3 regions of the Synechocystis sp. LEGE 06083 genome follow, and region 2 is predicted to be linked to each of the others. Evidence: predicted binding sites of a transcription regulator. Region 2 holds the regulator's gene; each other region holds the start of a gene.
The links. The regulator NtcA, encoded in region 2, controls nitrogen genes in cyanobacteria. The targets are predictions, from matches to a motif close to GTANCNNNNGNTAC.
Positions count from the first base shown of each region.

Region 1 (3,131 bases), on a different contig from region 2:
TCTGGTTGGCGATCGCCGTTTGGTTTTTAATCAGTTCTAGGCCAACCCAGTTAGTACCACCATCGGTGTATGGGGCCGGCCGTTGAAACAGATTTTAGTTACTACCTAAAACCCGCTGAGATGGACTGACTTAGCAGTCGTAGTACAAGGAGAACTCGTAGGGGTGGGGACGTAGACGCATGGGGTTAACTTCGTTGTCGAGTTTGTACTCAATCCAACTTTCCACAAAATCAGCGGAGAAAACGCCGGTACCAGTCAAAAACTCATGGTCTTTCTCCAACGCTTCCAATGCCGCCTCTAGGGAACCAGGGGTGGAAGGGATCTTGGCCAATTCCTCGGGGCTGAGGTCGTAGATGTCCACATCCAAGGGTTCGCCTGGGTCAATCTGATTTTTGATCCCATCAATACCGGCACAGAGCATGGCGGCAAAAGCGAGATAGGGGTTGGAGGTGGCGTCGGGGCAACGGAATTCCAGACGCTTGGCTTTGGGGTTACCACCGGAGAGGGGAATCCGCACGGAGGCGGAACGGTTGCCTTGGGAGTAGGCCAAGTTAACGGGGGCTTCAAAACCGGGCACCAGTCGTTTGTAAGAGTTGGTGGTGGGGTTGGTGAAGGCTAACAGGGCAGGGGCATGTTTCAAAATACCGCCGATGTACCACAGACCCATTTGGCTAAAGCCGGCATATTTATCCCCGGCAAAGAGGGGCTGGCCATCTTTCCAGAGGGACTGGTGCACGTGCATGCCAGAACCATTATCGTTGAAGATGGGCTTGGGCATAAAGGTAACGGTTTTGCCGTACTTCTTAGCCACGTTTTTGATCACATACTTATAGATCATCAAGTTGTCAGCGGAATTGACCAACTTGTCAAACTTGATGCCCAATTCGTTCTGACCACCGGAAGCTACCTCGTGGTGATGCTTTTCAATGGGAACGCCAAAGGCCGCCATGGTGAGCAACATTTCTGTGCGGATATCCTGGGCGGTGTCGGTGGGAGCGACGGGGAAATAACCCTGTTTATAGCCTGGTTTGTAGCCTAGGTTGCCCCCTTCCTCTTCCCGACCGGTGTTCCAACGCCCTTCCACGCTGTCGGCAAAGTAGTAGCTAGAATTTTCCGTTTGGCCAAAGCGAATGTCATCGAAGAGGAAAAATTCAGCTTCGGGACCAAAGTAAACTGTGTCGGCAATGCCAGTGCCACGGAGATATTCGGCGGCTTTGGCGGCAATGGTGCGGGGATCCCGGTTATACCATTCCCCAGTGCGGGGCTCCTTGATACTGCAAATCATGGTCAAGGTCGGTTCTTTGCAGAAGGGATCGATGGTGGCGGTGTTTGGGTCGGGCACCATGCACATGTCGGATTCATTAATGGCTTTCCACCCCCGGATACTGGAGCCATCAAAGGGAATACCTTCGGTGAAGGAGTTTTCATCAAGTTGGTCGTAATAGAAGGAGCAATGCTGCCAAATTCCCGGCGTATCAATAAACTTAAGGTCGATAATCTTAATTTTTTCGTCTTGGATCCACTTGAGGACTTCCTGGGGGGTTTTAGCCATTTTTTCTCCTTAGTGCAGTCAGATAGATTACAATTTTGCGCTGCGTCGAGTATCCATCGTAAAGAGTCAAGTAGTTAGAAAATGTATTTTTCGCTACCAATTTTTGCGACTCCGTTCTGGCGATCGCCTAGAAATGACGGAAACTATCGCAATTCCCATTAACATTTAGACTAGTGCCTATATCAACCCCGCAAGTACTAAAATATTGCTGTGATCCCATCTGACCTTTTCCTACGGGATGCCATCATTACGGATTTAGATTCTATTGTTGCTATTTACAATGCCAACATTCCCCAAAATGTAGCCACCGGCGATACCGATGCAATTACGGTGGAAAGCCGTCGTCAGTGGTTTGCGGACCATGGGCCAGACACCTATCCCCTCTGGGTGTTGGTAACGGAGCACAAGCAAATAGTGGGGTGGTTGGGTTTTCAGCGGTTTTATGGTCGCCCTGCCTACCATCGCACTGCGGAGTTGAGTATTTACCTTGACCCCCTCTGGCATCACCGAGGTTTGGGGCAGTATTTACTCAAAACGGCGATCGCCAAGGCCCCCCAGTTGGGGCTAAAAACGTTGCTGGGATACATTTTTGCCCACAATCAGCCCAGTATTCGTTTGTTTCAACGCCACGGTTTTGAGCAGTGGGGCCTATTGCCCAAGGTGGCGGAGTTGGGGGGCCAGGAACGGGATTTGTTGATTTTGGGATTACGCCTCAAAAGTTGTTCATCGGGGTAACTGTTGCTCCCGTCGCCATGGAGCCGCTTAAACTTTAGCAATGGGGGAGCTTTGAGCTGATTTTGCTCCCAATGAAAAAATCATTGTCTTGTTTAGACCCCTAACTCGGCCTGAATCATGATCATGATGGGAGAACAGAACCATGTCAAAGATCAAAGTCCTCAAATTCTGCTTTCAATTCCCTTTCCATCAATGCTTCCACTGCCTGGGGCGGAGTAATTTTTCCGTGGAGCAAACGATAAACCTGTCTACTGATGGGCACAGCAATTTTTTCCCGATTGGCAATTTTTATTAGTACGTCGGTGGTGTTAACCCCTTCGGCGGTGCCTCCTAGGTTGGCTAAAATCTCCTCCAGGGGTTGCCCTTTGGATAAACCATAACCCACCCGATAATTACGGCTGAGCATACTGGAGCAGGTAGCCAATAAATCCCCCAATCCTGCTAGGCCCCAAAAGGTGTCTGGTTGGGCCCCAAAATGCAGTCCCACCCTAGTGATTTCCGGTAGGGCCCTGGTGATGAGGGCGGATTTGGCATTGGTTCCTAGTCCCAAACCTTCGCATACTCCCACGGCGATCGCCATGACATTTTTTAAGGTGCCGCCCAATTCTGTGCCTAGGGGATCGTTGTTGGTGTACACCCGAAAGTTATCCGCTGCAAAAATGGTTTGGATTTCTTCCGCTGCGGCTTGGTCACTACTGGCCACCACCGTTGCCGCCGGCAAGCCTTGGTCAATTTCCTTCGATAAATTAGGCCCCGACAAAACGGCGATCGGCTGGGAAGGTAGGGAGGCTTGCCAAATTTGGGAAGGGGTAGCCATGGTTTCAGGGTCTAAACCCTTGGTGGC
Region 1 covers NZ_JADEWJ010000175.1:2,942-6,072, forward strand. The annotation lists gene glnA (type I glutamate--ammonia ligase) at 131-1,552, opposite strand; gene IQ219_RS13245 (GNAT family N-acetyltransferase) at 1,763-2,287, shown strand; gene IQ219_RS13250 (NAD(P)H-dependent glycerol-3-phosphate dehydrogenase) at 2,433-3,131, opposite strand, start outside.
Region 1: a site for NtcA is predicted at 1,636-1,649, ahead of glnA (type I glutamate--ammonia ligase). Genes of this name have one in related genera too.

Region 2 (3,131 bases):
AGTTGGTTTTTAATGCTATCCACCTGGGCAGTGGTCACCCGGACAATGGGTTCATCGGGCACTGGCATATTGGGGGTTTTGACCAATTGCAGAGCGGTGCGATTGGCCTGACGTAATAATTGATCCACCGCAGCACTGACAGCTTCGGTGCTTACCACCTTTAGTCCACCAAAGGCCAATAACTGACCTCGCAGAATGGCAATTTGTTGCCCCCGTAATTCTTGGTAATCTTGGTAATAACGCTCTAGTTCTTCCACTTCCCTTTGCAGAAAACTGAGTTCCGTTTCTAGCCCCTGTAATTTTTCTTCCCGCACCTGGATGTCATTATCTTTAGCGGCGATCGCCTGGTCGAGTTGATCAATTTTGGTGTCCCGTTGATTGATTTCCGCCTGTAGTTGTTGGCGCTGGGCTTCCAAAGAAGCAAACCTCTGCTCCAAAGACTTCACCTGTTCCTGCTGACGGGCAAGGACTTTCTCCTGTTGAGCAATGCGTTCCTGGCGTTTGGACAATTCCTGGTCTCGCAACTTCACTTGACTCTGGAGCTCCGTGGCTTCCGCCAATAGGGAGTCCTTTTGTTGATTTAACTCCGCCCTTTCCGCCGACAGATTAGTCACTTCCTGGCGCAAATTTCGGGATTGCTGGGATACCCGACGCAACAGTTGCAATGCCCTGGTGTAATTACGGTCTAACTCTCGACTCCGCTCTTGTACTAGCTTTTGCTCCTGACGTACTGCACTCAATTCTGATTCAATCTCCTCTTTGGCTTGGCTAGCCTGCTCCAATTCTGCTTTGGCCACCCTCAACTGACCCAAAATATCATCCAGTTGAAATACCCCTTCCCGCAGGGATTTACTAAAAGTGAACAAAATACCTAGGGTGGAAGCGGAAATTAGGGTACCAGTAATTACCGTCAACACCACTGCCGTTTGTCGGGGTCGTAGTGTAAACAAGCGTAGGCGAGCTTTCCCCACCTTACTGCCTAAATGATCCCCCAGCGCAGCAATGATCCCGCCCAGGACCAGGACAGAAAGAACCAGAATATAGGCACTGGTCATAGGGGGTGGCTAGGTAAACTGTTGACTGAGAGCAACGGGATTATGCACGGTAATTTTCTTTTTCGTGATGGAGATCATATTGCCTTCCCGCAAATCCCCCAAGAGCCTGGTCACCGTTACCCTGGTGGAACCAATGGCTTCGGCGATCGCCTGGTGGGATAACTTGAGGTCAATGCGAATGCCGTCCGGGGCAGGTACACCAAAATCTCTACAGAGGATCAACAAAAAGCTAACCAAACGAGAACCCATGTCCCGGTGGGCTAGGGTTTCAATCATCATTTCCGTCTGGAGGATGCGGGAAGAAAGGCCCTGCAACATTAACAATGAGAGGTCGGGATGCTCCTTGAGAGCCTGTTCCACCTGTTCAATGGGGGCAGACAGCAACTCCACCGGAGTAAAAGCCACTGCGTGATAAAAACGGTCAGAACGTTGCCCTGTAACTAACGATAATACCCCAAAAACACTGTTCTCCCTCAGCAGAGCGACGGTGATCTCTTCCCCTGCTTCGTAGACCCGAGATAACTTAACCGCTCCCTTGAGCAAAAAATAAACCCGTTCCGCCGGATCCCCAGGAAAAAAAATTGTTTTACTCCGATCAAAAGTTTCCACCACCGGGGGCATCAACTCACTGCCTAAGCGTCGAAACACTGCCGCTAGGGGACGATCTTGGGTTAGGGACTGATCCATGCACGTTCACGGTAATGGGGGCATCAAGGGAAGTGCAAAACCCCATTCTGTATCAAGATTATACACAATGGATTACATGCGCTCCACACTGCCAAAGAAAATTGGTTCCACCCGGATGGCAACGATCGCCGAAGGTCGCACCACCATGTACTCACCTTGAATATTTTTGATCGGCACACTGATAAATTCCTGGGAGTCGTGCTTGGGCACAACTTCGTTGCTGTACCATTTTTGAAAATCTTGAATGGTCATGAAGCGGACTTCTTCCCGATGGCCATTGGCCAAAAACAGGTGGATGGCAAATTCGTCGGCTTTTTGCATAGTCAGGGTCCCTAATGATCTCGTCTAGATTATCCCCCATTCCGTGGACGGAGCAACGGTGACAAAAGGTCCAGTCTAGATTGCCTCTGTTGAATTTTAGGTAACAAAAGGTAACGAAGAAAAAAATAACTTTACGTTAGGGGCAATGGCAAAAAAATTGCCTAGAATTAGCTCAGGTTTCTTGCCTATTGCTCCAGTCCAGCAACTTGGTTGTTCCCGCCCTTTATTAACCCTAATATGGCTTCCATGGTCACCTTCCCCTCAAACCTCCGTCGTTGGTTGCAGTCCATTTGTTTGGGAACCCTCACGGCGATCGCCGTCCAATTGCCGGGCAAAACCGCAGAAAATATCTTTTTTACCTACGGGCCCATTAAGTTGACAGTGCGGGTGGAATCCCTGGAACGATTTGTGCAGGATGGCACTGTGGACTCCAATCTCAGCTTTTTATTCAACCTAGTGGGAGCCTCCGAAGAAAAACTGACCAAGTTAAGGGAAATTATGGGGCTCCGGGCAGAGGTAGACCCCGTGGTGCTCAGCAACTTTTTTAACACTAGTCTGGGGGAAGATTCCTTAGCTCGGGCCGCGTTTATTCTCAATGCGCCTTGGGGAGCTAACTCCAAATATGGCATTCGGGCGGCGATCGTCCAGGCTGCTCAGGATCCCGAGGGGGGATTAAGCCTGATCAATTTTATTAGGAAGTATCCCACCGACATTCATTTCCAAGGGGAAGTCGTAGAACAGAGGGCCAGGGCAGCCCAACTGTTAGTCAATGCGTCCCAACACTTTATCCAGAAAATGATTGCCCTCTCGGAAATTGAAGCCGCTTCAGAAGGGGAGATTGACTTTAGCGTCTTGCCTGACCCCACTGAAATGGGCCCCTACGGTGTGGCTCCCAAGGAAACCTGGTGGTTAACTGACCAAAGTCGTAACCGTCGTTTTTATGTGGATGTGTACCGTCCCCAACGCTGGAAACCGGGTAAAACTCCAGTTTTAGTTTTTTCCCATGGTTTAGCCTCTCGCCCTGAAGATTTCGATGTTGCCGCCGAAAAAATGGCTTCCTATGGTTTT
Region 2 covers NZ_JADEWJ010000054.1:1,550-4,680, forward strand. The annotation lists gene IQ219_RS06265 (DUF3084 domain-containing protein) at 1-1,055, opposite strand, end outside; gene ntcA (global nitrogen regulator NtcA) at 1,065-1,742, opposite strand; gene IQ219_RS06275 (hypothetical protein) at 1,815-2,063, opposite strand; gene IQ219_RS06280 (alpha/beta hydrolase) at 2,310-3,131, shown strand, end outside.

Region 3 (3,131 bases), on a different contig from region 2:
GCCAACGGCGAAGATTTAACCATTAGCATCCGGCGGGACCAGGAGAATGTGCAAATTGACTACAACACCATGCTCCAATCCATTTTGGTCATTGGTCTAACCATCGGCTTAGGCTTTGAACTCAACGTGGCGATCGCCGGCCTGGGACTGATGTTGCCGGCCTTTGTCTCCTGTTTGCTGGCAGGTATCATTCTCACCAATACCATTCCCCTCGTGTTCAAACAATTTCCTTGGCCAGCGGAAACCCCTTCCCTAGCTTTAATTTCCGACGTTAGTTTGGGACTATTCCTGGCCATTTCCCTGATGAGCTTACAACTCTGGACTTTGGCTGACATTGGCGGAGTGATTGCCATTATCCTCCTAGTCCAATTCATGGCCACAGTAATTTACACCGTTGTCGTTGTTTTCCCTCTCATGGGCCAGGACTACAACGCGGCGGTGATCTCCTCCGGCTATTCCGGTTTAACCCTGGGGGCTACCCCCACGGCGATCGCCAATATGACCGCAGTGACAGAAAAGTTCGGTGCTGCCCCCCAGGCCTTCATCGTTGTGCCCCTGGTGGGAGCTTTCTTCATTGACATTGCCAACGCCTTTGTCATCCAGCAATTTCTCAATTTCCTTGGCTAGGCCGAACTGTGGCGGCAAGGATGATCAGGATTATTAATGCCCAGCAACAGCCACCCCAACCCGGAGGCTAGAGTGGACTCAGTTGCCAAAACATGACAGGATCTGAATCGGCACAGAGCTTTTCGGGTAAGAATGGAAACGAAAACTAACCACTCCTTCCTCCGAATTTAGGCAGAGTTTGTACCCAAAACCTACTTCGGATCTAACCTGCTAAGGAAAGTCAGCCCCAATAAAACCGATTTAGTCTGTTTTTGCCATTGCTTAGAAACCGTTCAGTTAACGGCTCCCAGCACCCACAGGGGTTTTAGTGCTAGGGGTGGGAAGTTGATACTCCCGCAGACTGGGGAACAGAAAATGATTCTCTTCCACATACTGGGCCCCAAACAATCCCTTCTCGGCCCAAAAATATCGATCAGTGGTGTGCTCGTTTCGTTTTACAATGAGCAAGGCCGGGGGCTGAATTTCGTTAGCTTGGATGTAGCGACGAGCGGCCGTGACGGGCTTATCCTCGCCGCTTTCAATATTAAACTGAGGAACAAGCTCCAAAATCTTACGACCTTCTTGACGACGACGACTCTTCCGTTTGCGTTTGCGTGCCAACCCAGTTACCTCCTATTTCAGCGATATGCTGTAATGATAGTTACAAAAGCCGTGTCGATTATATCCGGTCTAATTCTAAATATCAAGCCTCTCCAGCCCTTGCGGTGCTAAGGGGATCGCTGATTCTAAACACCATTTAGGTAGGGTTTCACCCCCAAAACTGCCCCCCAGGGCCATAAATAGACCAATTTAAATCTTAATATTTCTTAACATTTCTTCCGGGGCCTGGCCCCACCATAAGCTCCATGGCTGGTTCCATTTCATCAATGTATTCCCCCAGTGCCGGGTTGATTGCCCTTTGTCAGTCGCAGGTTCGGCTTTTGCAACAGGGATTGCAGGTGGACTGGTGTGGCGTTTATCTAAACCAAGAAGAAACGGAGCAGGGGTTGGTACCGTTGGTGGTTTCCCATAGTCCAACAGTAGCTGAATCGCAAAGTTATGGGTTAATCAGTCTACCACAAGGGGAAGCTTCTCCCCCGACAGACGATTTGTCTTTGCCAGCGGTTCCCGTGGGGGTGGGTCAGTTAAGTCGCCGCAGTCGGTTGGAGCCTCCCCCCTTCGATGCGGACAAACGCTTGGTTTTACCTCTGGTTTACGGGGAAGAAATGGTGGGACTGTTGGTAATTCATCGCAGTCAGGGCCAGTGGCATGGGGAGGAAATGGTGCAGTTGGAGGCGATCGCCAAATCTTTAGCGGTGGCCTGCCTATTGGATCAACAACAGGATTGGTACCGCCAGGCCTGGGAGGAGCAAAATCAACAATACCAGTGGGAGCGACAACATTGGGCTGACCTCTTGCACCAACTCCGCAATCCCCTCACTGCCCTAAAAACGTTTAGTAAGCTACTGCTCAAACGTTGGCAGGGGGACGACAAAAGTCAACAGGTGGTGGAAGGCATTGTGCGCCAGGGGGAACATCTCCAGGAGTTGTTACAAAGTTTTGAAGCGAGCCAACATCAAGGCCCTGAGACAGTGCCCCTTTTGCCAAGCGATCCAGCGGCCACAATCCAGGTTTTGCCTCCGGCGGATCATGACGAAACTATGCCCCTGGCCAGTTTTTCCCTAACGGAAGTTTTGCCCCCTATTTTGCTGGCCCACCAGGCGATCGCCGCCGAGAGAAATATTACTTTAACGGCCCAAATTGCTTTGATTGATGCCCTGGTGATTGCTAACCGTTTAGCTTTGCGGGAAGTGGTTAATAATCTTTTAGACAATGCCATTAAATACACTCCCAACGGTGGCCGGGTAGAAGTTAATCTTGCCTTAGAAACCGGCCGATCTTCTGGCACGGATTGGGTCACATTGGCGATCGCCGACACGGGTTATGGCATTCCCCAGGAGGATCAAGAAAGGATTTTTGAGCGCAATTATCGGGGAACCCAAGCCCAGGGGCCTATTGGCGGCACAGGTTTAGGCTTGGCGATCGTGGCGGATCTAGTAGCCCAAATGGGGGGCAAAATTACTGTCACTAGCCCCAATGGTTTATCTGCCAATAGGAATCGCCCAGGCTCTACTTTCACTCTTTGGCTAACCCCTGGGGAAGAGCCTAGTTGACATCGAAATCGAACCCAGTTTTCTTGCCCTCACCCTAGCTCCAGTCCTGACTGGTATCACAAAGGAAATTTTCTTGTAAAACCCTTGCTAATGGATAGGGACAGACTTCAGGAAAGACACGAATAGGCAGGTTGGTCTCCCGTAAAGCTAGATCCATCCCCGCTTCAAAGCCATCCTCCAATGCTTGGGGTAAACGGGACTTTAAGCTAGGGTTCTGGAGTAGATGGCGGCGAATGGCCCGACGTTGCTCCCGAATAGTAAGAAACCAACTACGGGAACGCTGTTCCGGCTGTAATTCCCACTTCAATAAATGACCCAGTAAAACGGCCAAACGGCTGACTAATTCACGAT
Region 3 covers NZ_JADEWJ010000015.1:2,429-5,559, reverse strand. The annotation lists gene gltS (sodium/glutamate symporter) at 1-627, shown strand, start outside; gene IQ219_RS02140 (DUF3155 domain-containing protein) at 904-1,227, opposite strand; gene hik2 (two-component system sensor histidine kinase Hik2) at 1,473-2,780, shown strand; gene IQ219_RS02130 (DUF29 domain-containing protein) at 2,815-3,131, opposite strand, start outside.
Region 3: a site for NtcA is predicted at 1,258-1,271, ahead of IQ219_RS02140 (DUF3155 domain-containing protein). Genes of this name have one in related genera too.